2 regions of the Corynebacterium sp. LaCa_23 genome follow, and region 2 is predicted to be linked to the other one. Evidence: predicted binding sites of a transcription regulator. Region 2 holds the regulator's gene; the other holds the start of a gene.
What was found. The regulator LexA, encoded in region 2, represses DNA repair genes until DNA is damaged. The targets are predictions, from matches to a motif close to CGAACANNTGTTCG.
Positions count from the first base shown of each region.

Region 1 (7,924 bases), 200 kb from region 2:
TGGGCGGTGCCGGTCTTGCCGGAGAGCTGGTAACCGTCCAATTGGGCGTTGGCGGCCGTACCGTTTTGCACGCCGGCATCGTCATCTTGGAAGACGGCGCGGAACATATCCACCGCAGTCTTGGCGGTTTCCTTGTCCACTACCTGGGTCTTCTTTGGCTCGGGTAGCTTTTCCGTCTCGCCGTCGGGGTCTTTGATCTCGTCGATGATGCGCGGTTCGATGCGCTCGCCGCCGTTGGCCAATGCTTGGTACACGCTCGCCATCTGCAGCGTCGTCCACGCCTGGCCCTGGCCGATGGGCAGGTTGGCAAAGGTACCACCCGACCACTGCTCTTGATCTGGCACCGTGCCGGCGGATTCATTGGGCAACTCAACGCCCGTGGTCGCGCCCAAGCCGAACTTCTTCAAGTACTCCGCATACTTCTCGGGCCCAAGCTTATCCGCGATCATCAAGGTGCCCACGTTGGAGGACTTACCAAAGATGCCGGTGGTGGTATACGGCTCGGTACCGTGAGGCCAGGCATCGTTGACGGTCACGCCGGCCATGTCGATGGAGCCTGGAACCTGGTGCACCTCATCCGGAGTGGTAATACCCTCCTGCAGAGCTGCCGCCGCCGTCACTATCTTGGCAACGGAACCCGGCTCATAGGGGTGGGAGATGCTGCGGTTCTCGAAGTCCTTGCCCTCCTTGAGCTGGTCTTCGATATTCTTATTCGGATCCACCGTATCGGTATTAGCCATGGCGAGCACCTGGCCGGTCGCGGCATCAAGCACCACGGCCTCGGCACCCTCCGCCTGGGAATTGGCCTTGGCCTTTTCCAGCTTTTGCTGGACGTAGGTCTGCAGATCCAAATCCAGGGTGAGGGTGACATCGCGGCCATCGACGGCATCCACGACATCGCGCAGGGTGCCGGGAATGACCTGCCCATCGGTGGACACATCCTCCGTGGACTGCCCATCGATGCCGGTCAATTCGGTATCGCGGGCCGCCTCAAAGCCGAATTGGCCGTGGCCATCCATAGAGACCTTGCCCACGACGTTTTCTGCAATCGCCCCGTTCGGGTACTGGCGGATGTCTTGCCGGTCAGCCGCCACACCGTGGTACTTATTGGAAATCTCTACGGCGACATCCGGATCCACATTGCGGACCAAGACCTCGTACTGCGTATCGGCCTTGAGCTTGTTTTTAATATCGTTCGCATCGACCTTGGAGGCAGAAGCACCCGAATCCTCAATCATCTTCGGAATGCCCTCAGCCATCTCCTTGAGTTTGTCCTCCATTTGTTTGGTGAGGTACTCATCTTTTTTGCTCTCATCCATGCCCTCGAGTTTCCCCTCGGACGTGGCTTCCATCTTCGCCTGCTCTTTGAGCTCATCGCGCAGGCGCGTGGGAGAGACAGTCAAGGAACGAGACTTCATTGTATAGGCCAAACGCTGGCCATCCCGGTCCAGGATCTCTCCCCTGCGGGCAGGATCAATATAGACGCGTTCGCGCTGGGTGACGGCCTTCGCCGCAAGGTCCGGGCCCCAGACTAATTGGACCCAAGCAAGGCGCCCGCCCAAGGCGACGGTGGCGACGACAACACAGGTCAAAATGATGCGCAGGCGCTGGCGCATGATCGCTTTTTGGGGCACAACAGAGCTAGCAGCGCGGCGCGGCCGCGGACGGTACCCACGGTTGCCACCATTATTCGGTGCAGTCACGGTGCTCAGTCACCTTCCCTTCGCCGCCACAGGTTCTTGCGTGTATCGATTGTGCCCTACAAGATGGGCAATGCCCGCGCTACCACGCGCGAGCACAGAGAATTTCACCACTTATTCTGTCCATTTAATCAGCCTGGCTGGTGTACGGCGCGCGGGCGGGAAGGTTGGGGCGATTATCGTCTGCGCTATCGCGATTATCGGCGTCATCGCCGCCGCGTTGCTCATCCCGGTTCTCGTCCGCATCGTTGCCGCGGGCATGTTGCTGCTGCCCGCGCGGCACGGCGTTCAGGGAATCAGACATTCCCTCCGTATCCTTCGGGTCGCTAGAGGCTTGGCCTGGGCGGATGGGTTCACCGTTGACATCGATAAGCTTTTCCGTATCCGGGGTGCCTTCGCGCTTGGCGATGATCTCGCCATCCCCGCCGACCTCCGTCACGCCGGGTTGCTTGGGCACGGCCATGCCCAATTCATCCGCGCGGCGGGCAATATCCGCCGAGGAGCTTAAGTTTTCTGCGTCTCGGTTGAGCGACTCAATCTGGTTTTCCAACTGCGATTCCTGCACCGTCAGCTGCTGAATTTTAAACGTCTGCGAGGTGGACAAACCAGATAGCCACATGGCCAGCGCTACCCCGCCGATGACCAAGGTAACGGCCAAGACTGCAACGCGGGTAAAAGCATTATTCTGCTTCGTCTGCTGTTGCACCCGCCGGCCGCGGAAGCTGACGACCTGCTTCGAACCAAGCCGCTTCGCCCCGCGGTGCGGAACCCGGGTACGGCTAGGAGCCGTCCGGCGCACCGTTTTCCCGGTAGCCCTAGTGGCTGTGCGCTCGCGCACAGCGGTAGGCGCTCCGGTGTCGATTCCGGTGGTGAAGTCTCGGCTGGCGCCCATGCTGCGAGTGGCCTCTCTGTCGCGGCTGTCCGTCAAGTGCTGGTTTCGGCGTGGGATGGTGCTCATTTCTTGCCTCCCGGTGGTAAAAATTCTGGCGTGCCTTCAAGACGTTCAAGGGCGCGCACGCGCACCGACGCGGCGCGGGAATTTTCTTCTACTTCCGCCTGAGATGCCTTTTCGGCCCCACGGGTGACCGTGGCGAATTCCGGTGCGGTGCCCGGCAGGTCCATCGGCAAGCCAGCAGGCGTGGTGGACGTAGATAACTCCTTGAATGCTGCCTTTACGAGGCGGTCTTCCAAGGACTGGTAGCTCATAAAGACCGCGCGCGCCCCAATAGATAGCGCACTGGTGATGACGGGAAGCACATTTTCAATGGCCTCCAACTCGCGGTTGACCTCTACCCGCAGCGCCTGGAACGTACGCTTTGCCGGGTGCCCACCCGTGCGGCGCGTTGCCGCCGGGATGGTCGAGTATAAAAGCTCAACCAAGCGGCCCGAGGTGCTAAATGGTTCCTTCTCGCGCTCCTTGAGCACGGCGGAGGCAATCTTGCCCGCAAAGCGCTCGTCACCATAAGTCTTGAGAATCCGCGCCAAGTCCCCGTGCGAATACGTATTGAGCACATCAGCGGCGGTAAGTCCGTGGCTCGGATCCATACGCATATCCAGCGGTGCATCCGTCTTATAGGCAAAGCCGCGCTCTGCCTGATCCAGCTGCATGGAAGAAACGCCCAAATCAAACAGGGCTCCCGCAATACCGTGGGCGCGGGCAGCATCAAAGATATCGCCCTCGCCCTGGGCAATGGCGGTACCCAGCTCATCGAAGCGTGCATTGACCGCGCAAAAACGCGGGCTGAAGGGCTCTAGCCTCGCCGAAGCATTCTGCAATGCCTGCTCATCGCGGTCCACACCGATAACGCGTGCCTGCGGAAAGGTCTGGAGGAAGTACGCGCTGTGGCCGCCGGCACCCAACGTGGCATCGACAAGCACAGCCTGCGAGCCCGCAGACTTTACCCCGGGGCGCAGGAGCTCTGCCATGCGCTCGCGCATGACCGGCACATGGCCGTGGTTATCCGCCACATCGTAATTAAGGTTAGTTGTAGCCATGTCTCCCCGCATCCCCCTTTCTTATTTCCGCTGTGCAGGACTTCCTATCGTGGAAAGCACGACGAGTGCATATAGGGCCCTGTCCGAGGCAGGTTTCTGATATCGGGGAAGTACACCAGAATCATCCGCCTCGGACAGAGTCCTTACACGCACTCGAAATGCGGGCGCTTACAGCAAGCCCGCAAGTACGTCATCGGCATCTGCTGCCGAATAAGCATCTTCAGTTTGCGATTGATACTCAGCCCACGCGGCTGCATCCCAAATTTCGAGGAAATCTACCGAGCCAACCACCACGCACTCTTTGGACAAACCCGCGTACTCACGGTGGCCTGCGGACAAGGTGATGCGACCATGCCCGTCGGGCCGCTGTTCGTCCGCACTTGCAGCCAAGTTACGAATGAAAGCGCGCGCTTCCGGATTGGTTCGAGAAACCGCCGCAGCCTTCCGTGCGCGTTCGGCGAACTCTTCGCGCGGGTACACGGCCAAAGAATGGTCCTGCCCCTTGGTAACCATCAGGCCACCGGCGAGCTCGTCGCGAAATTTTGCAGGAAGCGTTAAGCGCCCTTTGTCATCAAGTTTCGGAGTGTAGGTTCCGAGAAACATCCCGGCGTCCACCTTCCTCACTCGACAACTCCGGATTTCCTCACGTCAGAAGAGAGTTTTTCAACCCCATTCCTCCGCTGTGCCCCACTCTACCCCACTTTCCCCCACATGCCCCACTTAAATCGCCATATTCTCAGCAACACAAAAAGTATGCGCAGTTAAAAGGGTGTTTTTCCGGTGGGGAGAAATCCCGCGCCCCACCTTGACAACCCCGAAAATCCACCCCTTTAGACCCACTTACAACATCAAGATCGCCCCACCTCATACACCACATACAGCGCAATGCCTGCATATTGGACCTGCTACTGTCCTCTACCACCCACAATCCCCCACCGCGCCGCGGTTTTGGTCAGAAGGTGGGGCAAAGTGGGGAATTTTGGTAAGGCATAAAAAATCCCCAGCCACCCTTCCTAGTGACTGGGGAAATGGAAAGTTCGCGGCTAGCTTTCCTCAAAGCGCCGACGGAAGTTTTCTTCCAGCTTGCTGCCTACTCCACTATTACGAGACGAGGCTGCCTTCTTTGACCGCCCATTGGTGGACTTTTTCTTTCCGCCACCAGCAGGCCGATCGCCCCGGAGCATCCACACGCCGGAAGCGAACATGACTAAGAACCCGGCGATGGACAACGCAATAAACCACAAGCTTTGCTGCGCCAAGGCCACGCCGCCAACAAGCATGCACAGACCAACCACGATGAGCGCAATCCCACGCAGCGTAACTGCGCCGCCGGAACCGCCGATCGAGGTAGATTCAGACACAGAAGCGCCAAATTTAGGATCGTCCGCTAATAACGATTCCTCTATTTCACGGAGCGTGCGTTGCTCCTGCTCAGAAAGAGACACTTTTCCTCCAACTAGGGACTGGGCTTCGGCCGATATATCTTCTACCAATACTAACGTCCAGAGTAACCAGTATGTTCCCCAAAAGGTAGTTATTCCCCTCAACAGTGATTATGGCGCCGCTATGCTGCTGCTATGCCGCAAAGGATCCCAGAATCGTCTCGGCTTCACTCTCATCTAAAAATTGCGCCGCCTGCTGCATTAACCCGTAGACATATTCCTCATCCGGCGTTGCATCCAAGCCAGACGCCACCCGGGCACGGGTACGAGAGTAGGACTTAAAAGCCTCGGCCCACTGCTTTTCCTCGGCCCCCACCAAAGCCAAGCGGTCCCACGCGCTCGTTGGCAGACGCCGGCGGCGAGAGACCACCGATACAGCTACTCGCGCACCCGCCGTACGCAATGCGGACTGATAAGCCACCTCCAGCGCCTGGTCAAAGCGACCATCCGCCGCATATCCCCTCGCCCGATCCAGAAGCTCGCGAGCCTGGAAAAGAAAGTGGGCCCGCTTCGCGCCCTGCTTGCCAGCAAAGCGACCGGCAGAGCGGGACTGCGTTGCCGAAATAATCTGTGCCATTGTTTTTCTCCTGTACTGTGCTAATAACTAACCGTGTTCGATTGCCGCTCACTTTAAGTAGCCAACCGGACATCTACCCCCTATTCTAGTTCACCTGTTCGAATTACTCAAGAGTTTTACCAGTAACAAATGCCTATAAATCGAACACAGTTCGAAATCCCTTGGGGTTCGATGGAATAACCCCGCCCCCACCCTTGTCCGCCGGTGGACATGCGTATCTGGTGTGATAGATACCGTGAGTTTCGAAATCCGCCGCTTAACCCCGCAAGAGTTCTCTATGCTGGCTCCCCAACTCGTGGAGATCTACATCGAGGCCATGGGATATGACCCGGTCACGTTTTCGCGCAGCGTGGACAATTGGCGGGCGGATTCCATGCAGCCCGGGTTTACAGCGCTTATTGCTGCGCATGACAATGGCGTCGTGGGAGTGGCCTATGGATTTTTGGGCTCACCAGATACTTGGTGGGATTCCGAGCTACGCCGTGCCCTGCGCCGCAATGGCGGGCCAACCGAGTCCGAATGGAGCATGCTGCGCAGCTATTTTGAGGTGGCCGAAGTACACGTGTTGCCGTCTTTTCAAGGACACGGTTTAGGCAGGCAGCTACTAGAAGGGCTGCTATGGAATATCCCTGCCCGATTTGCCTTATTGTCAACGCCGGAAGCACCACAGGAAGCCAACGGGGCTTTTCGCCTCTACCGGTCTGTGGGCTTCTTTGATGTCGTGCGCCACCATCGCTACCCCGCGGATCCCCGACCCTTTGCCATTTTGGGAGTGGTCCTGCCGCTATAAACCTGTGTTATTTCTTCTCGGCCCAAGGCGGTATCGTGTGGAGGTGTGACTATGACGAATATTCCTGAGCTTGCGGATATCCCCGGCGCGGTGCGCGAAAAACTGGCCATCTTCTTGGACCAGCGCCGGGATCACGTGGCAGAAATCGGCGCCCCGGTCAGTACCGCTATGAGCTTTTTGGAATCATTCGTCCTCGATGGCGGGAAAAGGGTGCGCCCCATGTATGCGTGGGCGGGCTACCTCGCCGCCGGCCGTGGTTCGGAATCCCCAGAGGCGATGCTGCGCGCGGCATCCTCGCTGGAGTTCATCCAAGCCTGCGCGCTTATCCACGATGACATCATTGACGCGTCGAATACGAGGCGTGGGAAACCGACGGTGCATCGGGAAGCAGAGCGCCTTCACCGGGAGTCCGATTTCTTAGGGGATCCGGAATTCTTTGGCACGTCCGTGGCCATCTTGGTGGGCGATTTTGCGCTGGTTTATGCCGAGGATATGTTTCAGGATTCTGGGCTCAGCCCGGAGGCTTTGCAGCGTGCGCGCGAGCCCTGGCGGGGAATGCGCACCGAGGTTTTGGGCGGTCAGTTGCTCGATATTTCCCTCGAGGCGGCCGGTTCAGAGTCGGTGGCGCTGAGCAATTCCGTCAATCGCTATAAAACCGCCGCCTATACCATCGAGCGGCCCCTGCATTTGGGCGCTGCCATCGCGGGGGCGAGCGAGGAATTAATCTCGGCTTTCCGCGGTTATGGGCACGATATCGGCATTGCGTATCAGCTGCGCGATGACCAACTGGGGGTCTTTGGGGATCCCGCGATTACCGGCAAGCCTGCCGGCGACGATTTGCGGGAAGGCAAGCGCACGGAGCTTCTCGCCTTAGCACTCCAGCGCGCCGATGAACGCGACCCCAGCGCCGCCGCTACCCTGCGGAAATTCATCGGCCGTACCTCCGATACGCAGGACCTGCTGCGCCTGTCCCAAATCATTGCGGATTCCGGCGCCCCGGATGAGATTGAGCGCCGCATTACCGCGTTGACGGAATCCGGGTTGGCTCATCTGCGTGCGGCGAACGTGGATCCGCAGATCACCGAAACGCTAGAACACCTAGCCATTCAGGCGACGACGCGCCAAAAGTAGGTATCACCGTGGCCAATACCTACTCCTTGCCAGTCCCCCGCGCGCTCCCGCTGGGCCTCGTGGCCTCGTGCGTGCTCCTTTTCTCGTCTTTTTCTGGCGGCTCAACCCGCAACCGCGGCGGCGTGCTCGAAGCGCTCAATATCGGATTCTTATCGTATGGTCACGGGCGCAACCTCGGGTTGGTGTTGTATTGGGTGGGCATTTTCCTCCTCGCCGCCGCCTGGGTGCTTGCCGGGCGCATGATTATTCGCAAGCAGCTTAAACACCCGCGCCCGGAGGGAGGGGTACG
Region 1 covers NZ_CP190825.1:1,717,240-1,725,163, forward strand. Annotated here, with positions in the region: gene ACP8IT_RS08230 (peptidoglycan D,D-transpeptidase FtsI family protein) at 1-1,616, opposite strand, end outside; gene ftsL (cell division protein FtsL) at 1,828-2,658, opposite strand; gene rsmH (16S rRNA (cytosine(1402)-N(4))-methyltransferase RsmH) at 2,655-3,695, opposite strand; gene mraZ (division/cell wall cluster transcriptional repressor MraZ) at 3,864-4,298, opposite strand; gene ACP8IT_RS08250 (DUF3040 domain-containing protein) at 4,739-5,140, opposite strand; gene ACP8IT_RS08255 (SAV_6107 family HEPN domain-containing protein) at 5,271-5,714, opposite strand; gene ACP8IT_RS08260 (GNAT family N-acetyltransferase) at 5,950-6,504, shown strand; gene ACP8IT_RS08265 (polyprenyl synthetase family protein) at 6,556-7,635, shown strand; gene ACP8IT_RS08270 (alpha-(1->6)-mannopyranosyltransferase A) at 7,644-7,924, shown strand, end outside.
Region 1: a site for LexA is predicted at 5,802-5,815, ahead of ACP8IT_RS08255 (SAV_6107 family HEPN domain-containing protein). Genes of this name have one in related genera too.

Region 2 (7,924 bases):
CTCGAGGTCGGCGGCCCCGTGCGCTCCCCCGAGGCGTTTACCGAGCTCAAGGATACCGTGAAACCACAGGTTCCCGGCCGCGTGCGGCAATCAATAGTCTCGATCGCGCCTGGCTTGGCTGAGTACTCCAACCTCCGCGCCGAACTTTCCCAGTGGGATGGTCCCGCCATCGAAGATATGGAAAAGCAACTTAATTTCCTTCTTCCACCGAATGCCATCACCGTGCACGGAGCCACGCACCTGCGCCACCTTCCCCGCTATATTCAGGCAATGCGCATCCGTCTGGAGGACAAGTCGCTCGATCCGGATCGCGATGCCGACCGCCAGGCCGAGGTCGATAACGCCAAGGCCTACCTGGCAAACCGCCTCCGAAACCTCCCCGCGGGCCGCGAAAAGACACGCGAGGTCAAGGACATCCACTGGATGATCGAGGAATTGCGGGTCTCGCTATTTGCCCAGCGCCTCGGCACGGCGCACGCGGTGTCCCTGCGGAGGATCCAAAAGGCAGTGGATAAATTGCGCTAGTCACCCCAACCTCACGTTCCCGCCGCCCGGCCGGCCATACCTAAGCTAAAAATCTGCTTACTCGGCCGCCGGCGGCGTAAACATTGGGCAGGCCCTAACGAAACGATGCACCCAAAAGGCCAGTTAAGACTGCTTCGATCCTGCGCAGGAACGGCTGTATAACTGCTGAGAAATCGTCCTACACTGCGCAGTTTAAAGGTCCCCGCGATCGCGCCGCCGCATCAAACGAATCTCCGATTCAAAGTCATCCGCGCTCTCGAATGATTTATACACCGAGGCAAAGCGCAGATATGCAACCTCGTCTAGGTCACGCAGCGGCTCAAGGATCGCTAGCCCGATTTCGTTGGCGTTTACCTGCGAGGACCCGTGCCCCCGCACCGTTTCCTCAACCTCTTGGGCCAACTTTTTTAAGGCATCATCGCTAACGTCGCGACCCTGGCATGCGCGCCTAACCCCCCGAATGAGTTTATCCCGGCTAAATGGCTCAGCGAGGCCATTTCTCTTAACAACCAGCAGTACGGCCTTTTCCACAGTGGTGAAGCGTCCCTTACAGGAAGCACACTCCCGCCGGCGCCGTATCGATGCGCCGGCATCAACCACGCGCGAGTCAATAACGCGGGATTGTTCGTTATGGCAAAACGGGCAGTACACACTAGTCCTTTCGCTAATTTAGCTTCTCGGTTTAGTTTACCTCCCACGGCCAAGCCAAAAACCTGACACCATTGCGCCAGACTCCTCCTACTCGAGTGCCTGTCTCCGTGAAGCAAGCGGGCCTTATCTGCGGCCGGGAAGACAAGCTGCTGCCTAAAAGGCTCTAAGCCTTAAACCCCCGAAGTGCCTGCTTTTGTACACGCAGCACTACTGTCCGATCGCTGCTTCTACTTGCTGTACCGAAGCGCCAGGATCAGTCGGCGTTTCAGCGCTCGTACCCATCAGCCCGCCGGCAACCGTGCCGAAAAATACGGCAGCACCAAATACTGCACCGAGGAGGTAATTCTTGCGCGAACTATGCGCATCGTCTTCTTCCATCGGCCTGTTCGCGAAATCAGGTAAGGAACGTTCATCAGTCCACGTATTCGAATAACCTTCACGGTTCGTTCGATATACGGAATTTAAAGTCCTGATTTCCCCCTTTTCGGAAGGAGAATGCTGCACGCCCCAGCTTTGATCATCAATATCCCAAATAGCGGCTGAAGGGACGATCTGTGGACGTGCCGCGCGCTGTTTGACCATGTTATTGCGAGAGTGAAGTAGTTGAGACATTGCTTTCCTTTCGACGACCGCCGTAAGTCTAAAGCGGCCCCTTGACACAACAAGAGCTCAATGTCGCTCCTGTGTTCGAGATTGGTTCTATGTTCGATTTATAGCACCACTTCAAAAACCTGTCCAGTTTTTCGCGTAAATCTCGAACGCTTGTACTTTTCGTGCTACAAATGAGTTATGGCACGCAGGTGTCACCCAGTCCCTTTTCAAGCTATGAACGCAGAACCTCAGACCCCTTAGCTAGGAGCCGCACATGGGCCGCAAGAAAGCAAGCACCGCAAAGAACGATTACGCCTCCCTTTCCGAAAGGCAACGCCGCATCCTTAACGTCATCAGCGATGCAGTGATGCTCCGCGGTTACCCGCCCAGCATCCGCGAAATTGGTGACGCCGCCGGCCTGCAATCCACCTCGTCCGTGGCCTATCAGCTCAAGCAACTGGAGGAAAAGGGCTTCTTGCGCCGCGATCCCAATAAACCCCGCGCGGTCGACGTACGCCACCTCAACACTGACGACGCCGAAAAGAAGCCGGGCCGCAAGGCTAAGGACGTCCCCGATACCTCTGCCCGCGGCCCTGAAGAGTCTGCCGCCGTAGCTTATATTCCCGTCGTTGGCCGCATCGCCGCCGGTGCACCAATCACTGCAGAGGAAAATATCGACACGTATTTCCCCATGCCAGACGAGGTCGTCGGCGGAGGAGAGCTTTATATGCTGCAGGTCGTGGGCGATTCCATGCAGGATGCCGGCATCCTCAACGGCGACTGGGTCATCATCCGGTCGCAATCGGTGGCTGAGGAAGGCGAGTTTGTCGCCGCGCTTCTCGATGGCTCCGAGGCCACCGTCAAGGAATTCCACCGCGATTCCTCTGGCGTATGGCTCCTTCCGCACAACGATGCCTATCCGCCCATCAACGGCGATGATGCGGAAATTATGGGCAAGGTAGTATCCGTCTTCCGCAAACTCTAGGCCCCGGCCAGCTACTTTAACCAAGCCGCACGCGGGTGTTCGCCTGCGGTTGTTGTCGCCGCCGACACTCTGCGCCCGCTTTCTTGAAACCCGCTCTTTGCACTTCGTACGCTGCCCTGTTCCCCGCATAGGGAGCAGGGCCATACGAGTTTTAACGCATTCCACGCCTTTCTGCCTCGCAATCGCGCCCCAAAAAGCCAACTTAAGCGCGCGGGGTTTATTGAGAAAGCACCCCCGAAATAACGGATCCGTAAGTTAAGCGCTACTAGGGTTGGCTTTCAACTAGGGCAAATAAAGCTGACTGACCTGCGGCTTTTATCCCAAACCAGACAACAGCGCACACCTTAATTTTTGTTTTCGTCCGATTACCGCCGAATTTTGACACAATGGAGGGAGAAATCCCACATCAGTTAGCTTTCACCGAGCGCCTGCATTCGCAGATGGAGTAACCGCCCGGCCGAAGGCGAGGAGCAAGGAGGGTCCGTGTACGCAGAGGAGCGACGCCGCCAGATCGCGTCCCAAACTGCAGTTGAGGGTCGCGTTAACGTAACCGATTTATCAGAGCGTTTCGAGGTGACTGCTGAAACCATTCGGCGCGACCTAGCCGTACTGGATCGTGAGGGCGTTGTCCACCGCGTGCACGGCGGCGCCGTGGCTTCGCAGGCGTTCCAGACCGCGGAGCTCACCCTCGATACCCGCCAACGTTCCGCGTCTGGGGCCAAGGCCGCCATCGCGCACGCCGCGCTCGATTTCCTTCCCCCTGGCGGCGGCAGCATATTCCTTGACGCCGGCACCACAATTAATACCTTTGCCGAGCTTATCAGCCAGCAATACCCGCAGGCGCAGTTCAATATCGTCTCCAATAGCCTGCCCATCGCACTGTCGCTAGCCAATAGCGGCGTTCCCGATGTCCAGCTCCTCGGTGGGACCGTACGTGCTATCACCCAGGCCGTCGTCGGCGATACAGCCTTGCGCACCATGGCGCTCATGCGTGCCGATGTCGCCTTCATCGGCACCAATGCCCTAACCCTCGACCACGGCTTGTCGACGGCCGATTCCCAAGAAGCAGCCATCAAATCTGCCTTCGTCACGAATGCCCACAAGGTCGTGGTCATGTGTGATTCCAGCAAATTGGGCAACGACTACTTGGTGAGCTTCGCCTCCATTGCAGATATCGATGTCGTCATCACCGATTCCGGCGCGCCGGAATCCTTCGTCGATGCCCTGCGCGAGCGAGAGATCGATGTCGTGCTCGCCAGCGAATAGCTCCAGCATGCGCACGACTTCGCCCTCCCTACGTTGACATCTAGGCAGGGAGGGCGAAACCTTTTGCCGTTAGTTGAACTTTTCTACCTGCTCCATCGCTGCGGCGCGGGCGGCGGATGGGCCTTCGGAGTTGAGGGCGGCATCGGCAAGCTGTTGGCACTGGTCAAAGGTCAGCTCGGCCAATTGGGCACCAACGCCGGCGACTGCGGTCGATGCAGCAGACAAGGAGTTGACGCCTAGGCCGGTCAATACGCAGGCCAATAGCGGATCGGCCGCGGCCTCGCCGCACACGCCAACCGGTACGTTGTATTCGTGCCCCGCAATGCAGGTGTGCTGGATAAGCCGCAGCACGGCCGGCTGCCAGGGGTCGGTGAGGTACGCAAGCTGCGGTGACAGGCGGTCAGCGGCCATCGTGTACTGGGTGAGGTCATTGGTGCCGATGGATACGAAGTCCAGATGCGGCATGATCTTATCTGCCATCAGCGCTGCTGCGGGCACCTCAATCATCGCGCCCGCGGTCAGGCCGCGCTCCCGGCACAGCTCCGCAAACCACTGGGCTTCCTTCGACGTCGCCACCATCGGTGCCATGACCCAGGTTTCGGCATCGTCGCCGCGGGACTCCGCGGCCTGGGCGATGGCGTCCAACTGGCGCGTCAACAGGGACTCATTATCGCGGGCAATGCGCAGGCCGCGCACACCCAATGCCGGGTTCTCCTCAGAGGACAGCGTGGCATAAGAAATCGGCTTATCGGAGCCAGCATCCAAGGTGCGCACCACGACCTTGGAATCGGGGTAGGCGTTGAAGACCTTTCTGTAAATCTTTGCCTGCTCGTCAACGGAAGGCTCCTCGCTCGCGGACAGAAACGACAGCTCCGTGCGGTAGAGGCCAATCCCCTCTGCCTGCGAGTCGGAGGCAATGCGGGCGGCGTTGCCGTCGGCCACGTTGGCCAAAAGCTGCACGCGGTGGCCGTCCTTGGTTTGCGCTGGTCCAGTCCATTCGGCAACGCGGGCGGCGCGCTCGCGGTATTCCGCGACCGCCTTGGTGGATTCTTCCTCGTCCGCACCCAGCGTCACGGTTCCAAGCGCACCGTCGACGAAGACCAGCGTGCCGCTTTCAATCTCCCGCAGCTTATTTCCCACGGCGACGATGCACGGAATATCGAGCTGGCGGGCGATGATCGCGGTGTGGCTGGTGGGCCCGCCCAGCTCGGTAACGAGCGCGCGAATATGCGCGGTATCCAGGGTGGCAGTATCGGCGGGCGCGAGGTCATCGGCAAAAAGCACCGCTTGGCCCTCCACCATGGGCAAACCAGGCTCCTGCTCGCCGCGCAGCTGGGCGATGACGCGGTCGCGCACGTCCTTCAGATCGGTGGTGCGCTCGGCCATGACGCCGCCGGCCGCCTCAAACATGGTGACGAACTTATCCGTGGCTCCCACCGTGGCGAACTCGGCATTCTTGCCCGAGCGAATATTCTTGCGCACGGCCTTGTGCCACCCGCGGTCCTTGACCATGCCAGCGGTCGCCGTCAGTACCTCCGATGCTTGACCCTCGGCGGCTGCGGCGCGGTTTTCCAAGCGGCTGGCGACGACATCGACTGCCTCGAGGAAGCGATCGTATTCGGCTTCGCTGCTGGCCTCTTGGTCAATACTTCCTTCAGTGGGCAGGTCCGGGCGGGGGCGCACCCATACGGCTTCTGCATAGGCAACTCCAGCGACAACGCCGGTTCCTTTAACAGTGGACTGAAGCGTATTTTCCATGGCGATACTTCCTTCGAAGATAGCGGCTTATTTATTTCCAGATCATCACAAATCCAACAGAAATGCAATGTATGCCACACGGTTTCTATTGACTTTCCAACACAATCGGGCAAGAATAAACATTTACGGCGGGCTTAAGCGCGAGTTTCAACCGGACCGACTGCGTGTGGCCCCCAATATACGCACTCTGCGAAAGGGATAAGTTCTCGATGATCCTCACGCTCACCCCAAACCCAAGCATTGACGCCACCCTGGCGCTCAATCAGCAACTAACCTCAGGCGATGTCCACCGCGCCGCCAGTGTTACCCAGGTTGCCGGTGGCAAAGGCGTCAACGTTGCCCACGCCGTGCACCTCGCCGGGAAAGAAACCCTCGCCCTCTTCCCCGCCCGCGCGGCCGATCCGTTCATCAACCTCATCCAGGAGGTCCACCTCCCCTACGCCCACATGGACATGGACGGTGGCGTCCGCGTCAATACCACCATCACCGAGCCAGATGGCACGACCACCAAGGTCAACGGCCCTGGCCCGCTGCTTTCCGATGCCACCCAAAACCACCTCATTTCCACCCTTACCCACCATGCCCAATCTGCCGATTGGGTAGCCCTTGCCGGATCGCTGCCCAAGGGCGTAGACGCTGGCTGGTATACCGACCTCATCAAGGAGATCCGCACTGCCGCCCCGCAGGCGCGCATCGCCGTGGATACCTCTGATGCGCCGATGAGGGCCATCGCCATGCAGCTCGCTACCGCCGCCCCGGATCTCATCAAACCCAACGGCTTCGAATTAGGGCAGCTAACCGGCCAGGATGGCCTCCCCCTCGAGCGCGCCGCTGCGGCCGGGGATTATAGCCCGGTCGTGGAGGCTGCAAGGGATGTCGTGGGTCGCGGCATCAAGGAAGTCCTTGTCACCCTCGGCGGCGCCGGTGCCGTGCTGGTAAACGCAGAAGGCGCATGGGCTGCCACCCCGCCTCCCGCCACGGTGAAATCCACGGTTGGCGCGGGTGATGCCGCATTGGCCGGATACCTCCTGGGGCGCACGCAGGGGCACGGACCAGCAGATTCCCTCGCACTCTCGGTGGCTTATGGCACCGCTGCGGCCGCAAAGCCCGGCACCCAATTCCCCCGCCCCGAAGAACTCGATACCGCCCATACCTCCATCTCTGCTCTATAGCTAAAGGAGCCTTCCATCATGGCATCCGATCTCATCACCACAGAACTTGTCGCGCTTGACGCCGACTTTGGCGATAGCGTCGACTCCGTTATCACCAACCTTGCCACCTTGGTGCACGATACCGGGCGCGCGACCGAGGTCGCAGGCCTCGCCCAGCCCGCCATCGACCGCGAGGCCAAGGCCGGCACCGGCGTGCCCGGCGGCGTGGCCATCCCCCACTGCCGTTCCGAGGCCGTCACCGAACCGACCCTAGCTTTCGCCCGCCTTACCCGCGGCGTGGATTTTTCCGGTCCCGACGGCGATGCCCAGTTGGTCTTCCTCATCGCCGCCCCCGCCGGCGGTGGCAAGGCCCACCTGCAGATTCTTTCCAAGCTTGCCCGCGCCCTCGTGCGCAAGGACTTTTTAGAGGCCCTGCGCACCGCGTCGACGAAGGAAGAAATTGTCAAGGAAATCCTCGCTGTCGTCAACGCGGAAAAAACGAAGAAGAAAAAGCAGGACACCGCGGAGGCTGCAGCTGGAGCTGCGGAAGGGGCATCGGCAAGCACAGGTGCTTCGGCACAAGCTACCCGCATCGTTGCCATCACCGCCTGCCCAACCGGCATCGCACACACCTACATGGCTGCCGATGCCCTCACCCAAACCGCCGGCGAGCGCGACGACGTCGATCTCACCGTCGAAACCCAGGGCTCGTCCAATAATGAATCGGTCTCGCAGTCCACCATCGACGCTGCCGACGCGGTCATCTTTGCCACGGACGTCGGAGTGCGCGACCGCGAACGCTTCGCGGGCAAACCCGTCATCGAATCCGGCGTCAAGCGGGCCATCAACGAGCCCGGCAAGATGCTCGATGAAGCCATCGCGGCGGCGAAGAACCCGAATGCCCGCAAGGTCTCTGGCACGGCCTCATCCTCCTCCGCCGAAGAAGAAGGAAAATCGCTGGGTTGGGGCAAGCGCATCCAGCAGGCGATTATGACCG
Region 2 covers NZ_CP190825.1:1,518,485-1,526,408, forward strand. Annotated here, with positions in the region: gene hrpA (ATP-dependent RNA helicase HrpA) at 1-525, shown strand, start outside; gene nrdR (transcriptional regulator NrdR) at 718-1,176, opposite strand; gene ACP8IT_RS07315 (hypothetical protein) at 1,384-1,788, opposite strand; gene lexA (transcriptional repressor LexA) at 2,042-2,752, shown strand; gene ACP8IT_RS07325 (DeoR/GlpR family DNA-binding transcription regulator) at 3,236-4,018, shown strand; gene ptsP (phosphoenolpyruvate--protein phosphotransferase) at 4,088-5,776, opposite strand; gene ACP8IT_RS07335 (1-phosphofructokinase family hexose kinase) at 5,986-6,948, shown strand; gene ACP8IT_RS07340 (PTS fructose transporter subunit IIABC) at 6,967-7,924, shown strand, end outside.